Regions from separate parts of the Pelorhabdus rhamnosifermentans genome, predicted to be linked through region 2. Evidence: riboswitches for the same ligand, from Rfam matches in the RefSeq annotation. Region 2 holds a riboswitch; the other holds the start of a gene.
The links. Region 2 has a riboswitch for thiamine pyrophosphate ahead of thiS (sulfur carrier protein ThiS). Riboswitches for the same ligand answer to the same signal wherever they lie in the genome.

Region 1: it holds a riboswitch for thiamine pyrophosphate, as region 2 does, so the genes downstream of both, thiT (energy-coupled thiamine transporter ThiT) here and thiS (sulfur carrier protein ThiS) in region 2, are expected to answer to the same signal.

Annotation. Positions count from the first base shown of each region.
Region 1 is NZ_JAHGVE010000011.1:51,662-56,377, forward strand. It holds gene Ga0466249_RS14200 (2-hydroxyacyl-CoA dehydratase) at 1-1,260, shown strand, start outside; gene Ga0466249_RS14205 (thiamine diphosphokinase) at 1,363-2,097, shown strand; TPP riboswitch at 2,167-2,271, shown strand; gene thiT (energy-coupled thiamine transporter ThiT) at 2,339-2,959, shown strand; gene Ga0466249_RS14215 (3-hydroxyacyl-ACP dehydratase FabZ family protein) at 2,960-3,394, opposite strand; gene Ga0466249_RS14220 (AMP-binding protein) at 3,409-4,716, opposite strand, start outside.
Region 2 is NZ_JAHGVE010000009.1:50,216-54,931, reverse strand. It holds gene thiF (sulfur carrier protein ThiS adenylyltransferase ThiF) at 1-464, opposite strand, end outside; gene thiH (2-iminoacetate synthase ThiH) at 464-1,591, opposite strand; gene Ga0466249_RS12405 (thiazole synthase) at 1,584-2,363, opposite strand; gene thiS (sulfur carrier protein ThiS) at 2,367-2,576, opposite strand; TPP riboswitch at 2,620-2,723, opposite strand; gene Ga0466249_RS12395 (hypothetical protein) at 2,787-3,272, opposite strand; gene Ga0466249_RS12390 (hypothetical protein) at 3,420-3,560, shown strand; gene Ga0466249_RS12385 (hypothetical protein) at 3,875-4,078, opposite strand.

The DNA.
Region 1 (4,716 bases), on a different contig from region 2:
AACAGGCATTATCGGTATAATAAAGCTGTTTTTACGGCGGACATGAAGAAAAGACATACTATTTTGGCGCCGCAAATGTCTCCGATACATTTTCAGTTTTTTGAGGCTGCATTTAAACAGGCAGGCTATAATCTCGTTATTGTGGCCATGCCTGACAAAGAAGCGGTGGATGAAGGCTTAAAATTTGTGCACAATGATGTGTGTTATCCGGCGATTATCGTTGTGGGGCAATTGCTTAAAGCCCTAAAATCGGGCGAATTCAATCTAGACAATACATCCATCATGCTGTCGCAGACCGGTGGCGGATGTCGTGCTACCAATTATGTTGCGATTATGCAAAAAGCTTTAACTGATGCAGGTATGCCGCAGGTACCCGTTATTTCTCTAGGGGGGGAAAATTCGCCTGGCTTTTCTTTATCAATTTCACTCTTGAAACATTTAGTTATAGGACTTATTTATGGCGATTTGCTTATGCGCGTTCTCTACCGCGTACGGCCTTATGAGAAACAGTCCGGTGCGGCGAATGCCCTGTATGCAAAGTGGGTGGCAAAATGTCAACAGGATCTTTTAAATGGTACAAAACAAGAGTTTAAAAATAACATTTATGGTATTGTAAAAGATTTTGATGGTTTGCCTATTGATGAGCAGCTTATTAAACCGCGCGTCGGCATAGTCGGGGAAATTTTGGTCAAATATCACCCCGGAGCCAACAATCATCTTGTTGATTTGTTAGAAGGCGAAGGGGCGGAAGCAGTTGTATTGGACTTGATGGACTTTTTTTTGTATTGTGCCTATGATAGAAAAGTAAAATATGATCTGTTGTCTGGAACTTTTGTGAATCGAGTCAAGGGAAGTTTATTCATCAAAGCCATTGAATTTTATCGGAAAGAGCTTAAAAAAGCGCTGCTTTTGAGTCAACGTTTTGCTCCCCCTCTTGCAATCGGCCAAATTGCTGGACTTGCGGCTCCGCATTTATCACTCGCAAATCTAACAGGTGAAGGCTGGCTCTTAACAGGCGAGATGGTGGAACTGATTGAGCGTGGTATTCATAATATCATTTGTTTACAGCCCTTTGCTTGTCTTCCTAATCATATTACAGGCAAAGGGATGATTAGAGAAATACGCCGCTCCTATCCCGATGTCAACATTGTTCCGATTGATTACGATCCAGGGGCAAGTGAGGTAAATCAGCTGAATCGCATCAAACTGATGATGGCAGTTGCCAGGGAAAAAGTTCAACAAGACCTTCGGATAATCTAGAGAAGTCTAATTTATGCTGAGCGTCATTATTTTGTAGAAAATTTTGTTTTTGACTAAGCGAATAGTAAAGCTTGTATAGTAAGCAAAACGGGAGATATTGGAATGGGACATAGTTTAACATTACCGCAGGCAAAGTGTTCTTTTGGCAAGGCATTATTTCAGCATCACGTGTTGCTTGTTGCAGGCGGAAGGTCGCCACAAAATGAGTGGTTGATTCAAGCGGCTCAGGGAGTTCCGGTATGGTGTGTCGATCAAGGCATTGATTATTGTTACGATAGTGGTATCATTCCAGAGCGGTTAGTTGGTGATGGTGACAGTGCAAGTGAGGCAGGTTGGGCTTGGGGAAAGACACTACAGATCCCTGTTGATGTTTATCCTGTTGAAAAAGATTTCACTGATTTACAGTTGGCTTTGCAAAGAGTAGGTTCTGTGTACAGCCAAGCCATGATTGTTGTAACAGGTGTGTGGGGAGGCCGTTTCGATCATATATTTAGTAATATCTATTCTTTAGTAGGTTGTTGTGATCAAATGGACTGGATTGGCTGTTGTGCCGCAGATGAAAAAGAAGTCCTTATTTTGTTAAAAGGTTGTGATACTTTAGCTATTAAGATGAAAAAACAGGCTGAAGTGATTTCGCTACTGCCTCTTTCGGATTGTTCAGGCGTTTCGATTGATGGCGTTCATTGGCCTTTAAAAGATGTCGTCTTGAAACAAGGTTTCCCCTATGCCATTAGCAACCGCCCAATTGGCTTCAATAGGGATATTACCGTGGCTGTAGAGAACGGTTGGTTAGGTGTTTATTTTTGCTGGAATACGCATGATTTACAGAAGCGATAAGGACTATTTGGAAAAACATAGAAAATGATTGCTGAATTTTGGTTTACAAAGTATAATGGGGACAAATCATATAAGTGCGAAGGGTGCCTATTTGGGCTGAGAAATGGGAGAAATTCCATTAACCTTTCACCTGATCTGGGTAATGCCAGCGTAGGGACGCGAAATATAACTTGTTAAAAACGCATTCCGATGGGAATGCGTTTTTTGTTTATAAATATGAAAATTGAGGAGAGTGAATTTGATGGAAGTTGATTTTTTTAGCCATTTGTCAAAAATTATGGATAATCCTTCAAGTGTTGCCGCTCTTGTGGGAATGCTGATTCTTATTTTGGCATTCTTACGCATAAAGAAACTTGTTTTCAATACGCAAATGATTGTTCACATCGGGATTGCCTTGGCTTTAACCGTTGTTTTACATGCCTTACGTCTTTACCATATGCCGCAAGGAGGAAGTATTACTTTTGGAGCGATGATACCGCTGTTTTTAATTTCGTTTCGTTATGGTCCTATTATGGGTTATTTTGCCGGTTTTATCTATGGTCTACTCAATTTGATACAGGATCCCTATATTTTACATCCTGTGCAGGTCCTCTTTGACTATCCTTTGCCTTATATGGCGTTAGGTTTGGCAGGCTATTTTAAGGACCGTTATTTTATGGGTGTTCTTGTTGGTATTTGTGGCCGGTTTTTTTGCCATTTTGTATCAGGAGTTGTCTTTTTTGCTAGTTATGCACCGCCGAATGTCTCTCCTTATTGGTACTCGTTGACTGCCAATGCCGCTTATTTAGTACCTGAACTAGCCATTTGTCTCATCCTGATGCGTGTTTTACCAGTAAGGAGTTTGCTCATCAGCATGAGATAATTATGATGTTCTGACTATTTCGTTTGGGAGTCTTAAGCATAACCAGGTGGCTTCTAGAATGGCTTTATCTTGATAAAAAGCCACTCCAGTTTGTTTGAGTGCGATTTGGGATATTTTTAAATTTTTTACTGTCATTGTTACTGTTGCATTCGGTTCAATAAAATCGAAAAATCTGACATTTTCTACAGCGGCTAAACCCCATAAGACGTTTTTAAATAAGCCTAAACGGGTGATACCTGCGCCACCGCATTGTACGAGGGATTCCACGAGTAGCATATTTGGTATTATTTTTTGTTTAGAAAAATATTCTTGGTAAAATAGAAAAGTGGAATCATAAGTTTTTATTCCTAAAATTTCTTCTGGCGTTGCCGAAATAATTTTATCGACAAATAAAAACGGGGCTCGTTGGGGAAGAAGTGTCTTTATATCAGTCATAAGGGAGTCTCTTTTCATTGGGCTTTTAAACGTATTCGATCGATTTTTCCGTTACTATTCATTGGTATTTCATCAACAAAGATAATCTGTTGTGGACAGCAAGACGAGAGCATTTTTTGTCGACAATAATCCAAAATGTCGGCTGCTAACAAAGTGGGCTTCTTTTTTACAATCCAGGCACAGACTTTTTGTCCTCGCATGGGATCAGTTATTCCACCTACAACGGCTTCGTCAATTCCCGGACAGCGGCGTAAAATGTTTTCTAGTTGCTCAGGAATGATTTTTATTCCGCCGCTATTGATGATACCGCTTTTTCTTCCCAATAAATATAAGTAACCTTCCTTGTCGATTTTACCTAGATCACCTACAGTAGACTTAGGACTATATTCGGGAGCTAAGTAAGGACTTTCTGCCCAAATCGTGTCTTGCTCAATAGTCAGGGTAACGCCTGGAAAGGCTTTACCGACTGATTCAGGATGACTTAACAGGTCTTTTGTTGCGGAATAGCTGACATGACCCAGTTCACTTGCCCCATAATATTCACAAATATTTGCTTGAGGAAAAGCTTTTACGAGGTTTTGGACGGTTTGTCCATCTATTTTGGCTCCGGCAGTGACGAGCGATGTTATCTGATTAAGGGGCGCGTCGATTACTTTCAATAACAGGCGGTAGTGAGCAGGAACCATAAACATCGCACTGACCTGATGTTGTTTTATTTCTCTCACCCATGTTCGGGGCAGGTGATTGCTGGCCATTACGACGGTACCACCTTCAGCAAGGAGATGAAGGCAAGCATTTAGATTAGCTGTGTACGCCAATGATCCTGCCAAATAGATCGTATCTTTAGGGCTGATATGGAAGACTATACTTTGACTAGGGAAAGCGTTTGTCCAGCTTTGATGGCTTCGCCAGATCAGCCTTGGTGTGCCTGTACTGCCGGAACTTAAGGCTCCCAAGAAGATGTCTTCAGGATAAATATCAGGGAGTGTTGCTGTTTTGTTTTTTGACAATTGAAAATTTTCGTCGATAGCAAGAACAATTTTTTGTTCTTCCATGAGGCTTGTACACACCTCTTGCGATGTTGAGGCGTCTACAAAGATGCAACAGCCACCGGCTTTTACGGTACTTAAGAAATATAGTAACTGCGAGACAGGGTTTATTTGTTTCACCAGGACTTTATCGCCTTTTTGTATTTTTGTTGCTAAGCGTTGAGCGAGAAGATTCACCTTTTGTATGAGTTCTTGGTATGTTAGCCGGGTAGTGCCATGAATCAGACACAGCTTCTGGGCCTGACTTTTTCCAAAATGAGTGATGTTGCTATG
Region 2 (4,716 bases):
CCAATCGCATCACTACTTGCAAAACCCGCCAGTCCAGAAGCACAAACAAGCAATTTATCGGTATTAATAAAACGCTCAACAAGAAGCTTTTTGTATTTTGCCTGATCAAAGGCTTCCACAACAACATGACAGTCCACAAATACCTGAGCAAAATCCGGTTCTTCAAGTTTCCGGCAAAGTTTTTCAATCGTCACATCGGGATTAATGGCAAGTAAATTTTCAGCAAGCACATCAACCTTCGCCCGACCAACTTGGCGATTAAAATAGTACTGACGATTCAAATTGCTATAGTCAAGGATATCAAAATCAACAAGGATAAATTTTTTAAAACCCGTCCGAACTAAATGAACGGCACAATTTGATCCCAGTCCACCTGCTCCGGCAATACCGATTTTCACTGATTGAATTTTTCGAAGTCGCTCAGCCCCGATTTTTTGGATTAAAGCCTGTTCAAATTCATTCATCAAGATTCCCCAACAAGGGGCTCCCAATTTTTCATGACTGGCTGAAACCCCTGCTGCCTAATGGCTTTTTTCATTTCTTCAACATCACGCTCATCAGAAATATCAAACTGCCCTGAATTGGCATTCTTATGAATATGTCCACCAACAGCTGTACAAGAACCTGCTGACATCTTCGTCACACCAATGCCCATCATATGATTGCGGAAATCAACTGTTTCCCGCGTTGACATAGTAATACCTGAACGCTGCATAAAAAGTCGGTAAGCTAAAATATACTGCACTGTATTCATATCTGTCATATCCACCAGTGGCTGAAAATCACCCGTATGGGGGCGCATGCGCGGTACAGAAATGTTAATATCCACTTCAGGATAATGATCCTGCAAATAAGCGGCGTGAAGGCCCGTGAAAAAAGCTTCGCGGCGCCATTCATCAAGCCCCATCAGCGCACCAATATTAACACACCACATTCCTGCCTGGCAAGCTCGTTCAGGTGCATCTAACCGGAAATGATAGTCTTTTTTGGGTCCTGCCACGTGAATATCATCATATAAAGCCTCATTATAGGTTTCCTGGAACATCGTCATACTGTCCACACCCGCTTCATATAACTCCTTATACTCCTCTAAAGTCAAGGAGTAAACTTCTGTCCCAACGGATGAAAAATATTTTGTTAAAATTTTCGTACAGTTTTTCATATATTGGACAGAAGAAATGGTTGGGGCATCCCCTGTTAAATACAATATATGTTTAAGCCCTGTACTTGCAATAACCTGCGCCTCCTGCTCGACCTGCTCAAGAGTGAGCATTTTACGCGGTTGCGTATTAAGCGCACTAAAGCCACAATATTTACACTTATTCGTACAATAATCTGATAAATAAATCGGCGTAAATAACAAAATAGTCTTGCCAAAATACTTGAGTGTAATGGCCTTGGCCTTTTGAGCCATAGGTTCCAAATATTTCTCCGCTGCTGGTGATAATAAGGCAAGATAATCCAAAGCCGTCAACTGATCCTTTGCCAAGATTGTTTGAATATCCTTATCTGCCAAACCGGAAAAGAAGCCGTCATAATCAAAATTCCGGTAAGGTTTTAGCTCCTCATAAATACCGCGCGTCTTATTCATGTAAGAACCCCGTTAAAGGCGACGAAGCCTGAGCAATGGTTTGATCAACACCCAGTCCAGCTAAAAAAGCTTTACGGCCTGCAGCGACGGCCTGTCCGAAAGCTTCAGCCATAACAAGCGGCTGCGGTGAACTTGCAATAGCTGTATTTAAAAGACAGGCAGCAGCTCCCATCTCCATGGCTTCAACCGCATGCGACGGCGCTCCAATCCCCGCATCTACAATGATAGGGAGAGAAATTTCTTCAATTAAAATCCGAATAAGTTCTTTTGTTTTTAAACCACGATTAGTTCCAATGGGGGCTCCAAGCGGCATAACAGCTGATGCTCCAGCATCAACTAAAGACCTGGCAACCATCAAATCAGGGCTAATATAGGGAAGCACAACAAACCCTTCCTTAGCTAAAATTTCAGTGGCCTTCACTGTCTCATAACCGTCAGGCAGTAAATACTTTGCATCTGAAATAATTTCAACCTTAATCCAATTGCCACAGCCCGCGGCCTTTGACAGACGAGCCAGACGAATGGCCTCCTCAGCCGTGCGCGCCCCTGATGTATTCGGCAACAACTGCATGGTTTCCGGTATATGAATCAGTACATTATCTGTCTTCGACTCAAAATCAATGCGCCTAAGAGCCACTGTAATTACCTCTGCACCTGAATGTTCGGCAATGCTCGGAATCAAGCGATCATCACTATACTTACCTGAACCAATAAATAAACGACTTTTTAGTTCTCTTCCCCCTAAAATAAACTTGTCTTCTTGACTATCCATTTCTCAGCCTCCTCCTACGAACCGTAGCACTTCAATTTCATCCCGCTCCTTCAGGATAATCGCTGCCAGTTCATTGCGCTTCACAATTTTTTCGTTGTACTCCACAACGACACAGTCCAGCTCTAATTTTTTTGTCAACAGAAGCTGTTCAAGCGTCAGGGAAGATGCTAATGAAATTTCTGCACCATTTAACTTCACTTTCAAGAGCCTCACCTCTCCAAAATAAAAAAGCTCACCTCATAAAGAAGTAAGCTTTCGAATCAAAGATTTGCTTCCCTACGCTGGTATTAACCATGTCAGGTTCAGAGGGTCGAAAGGTAAACTTTCTCTCAGCCGTATGCGGCACCCCTAGCGAACTTATATTGTTATGTTTAATATAGCACAAATATTTCCTATTGTAAAGCCTCTAACACACCATTTTTATTATGGCCGTGCAACCGTCGTGGACAATGACTTCTCCCCGGTTTTTACCGCAGGATTGGACGGTTTTTCTGAACTTACAGCTGATTCATCATTTGGAACAATTTCACCAAGAGCTTTTAAAATTTTAAATTCAGGTACTTCTTGCAATGACTGAATAAAAGCCTGCCGAACTTCTGGAACCTGCATAAAGTGAAGAAGATGCTGTCGAAATTCCGGTGTCTCCATTTGTTCAGCAAGTACATGGGCTACTTCTGGTGTTTTTAAATAAGCAACCATTTCTTGCTTTCCTTCTGACGATTTTAAATAAATCATAGCCTGCGAAATAATCATCTCACGAATATCAGGGTTACTCATACCGCTTTGAACAAGCGTCATGACAGCCTTCTGCTGAATATAAGGCCTATCCACACTAAATATGAGCAAACCAGCTGTGACTATCCCCATAGTAGCCCCAATAATTATCCAGGAAAGTAGTTTTTGCACCACTCTTTTCACTCCCATCTACTCCATTACTTTTTATGGTAACCTTTTACAGTCTAGTTTATACAATAATAAAAATATCGATAAAAAATACCTTCACTCGGACATACTATGCACGAAACATCTATTCAGCACAAAAAGGAGATGTGCATCATGTCATTTAAAGATTTAAGCGATTCAACGCCCCAGAAAGAAAGCAAGCCGGCTGCTGAAAGTGTCAGCGCCATGGATGATTCCAAACAAGAATCAACCGAAAAAAAATATCGACCTTGCAAAAATTCAAACCCTACGTGATAACAAAAAAGACTGACAATCTGTCAGTCTTTTTTGTTATCACACATTGGGAACATGCACTAAGCAAATTACATAATATAGGATATAAAACAAAGGAGGTTCTCCCTATGTTTTGTCCTTATGGTAATCCTTACGGATGCCCTTATCACTATCGACCACGCCGTAAACGGTGGTGGAATTATCATCCTTACTGGTGGAATTATTACTAAAAAATTATCAACCAAACGCAAGCTCCCTTCTCCAGTTCGTATAACATAAAAATGCGACAAGCCTTAAGCCTGTCGCATAACAATTACAAAAACCTATCAATTCAATTATTTACTGTAAGTAAGTAAATATTCACTGCCCAGTTGTTCATACTTTTGTAAAGCAATCATGACTTGCACATTCTGTCGATAGTCATTTTCCAAAAGCTGTTGTCCAAGAGCTTCATTGATAATATTTCTAATTTGAAACCGTTGATATCCCAAAAATATCAACTTTTTCAGAAGCTGTCTAATATTTTCTTCAATATTCATATACATTCTCCTCCGTTCTCTATTTATACTGATAATCGTAATGCAATCAACACATGCACTACCAGCCGCTATTATCTGAACCATTACCAGTATTCTATAGATGGGAGAGAATGGGTTTAATTCTTTCACTTTAATAAACTGCTTAGTATTAACTATTTGCATTCGGTTAATGATTTTATTTAGTATATCACAATAAAGATAGAATAGCAAGAAGAATTTATTATCGTTTATCCAATTACAATAAAGGATTTTTCCTTTATTCCCCGTATATACTATAATACAGCATGAAAAAGATAGGAGTTTTTTAAACATGTTCAGACCAAATGGTAATCCGAATAAATCAAAAGCGAACTATTACTATGGCCTTATCGTCCTACTGCTTCTCATCTATCTTGGCATCTATTCTTTGATGAAATAAAAGTTTTACAGGTAGCGAAGCTTTTTTATTGTGCCTGTAGAGTAGATCACCCTAACAATTCTTCCTGCATAGACTGTAATATCAAACAAAGGAGGAGATCTACTTATGAACTTTGGTCATGGTGGCGGTTTCAATGGCTTTGGTGGTAATCAAGGGATTATCATTATACTTATTATTATTTTATTATTCTTTGGTTTTAGCAATGATTCAACATCTAGCT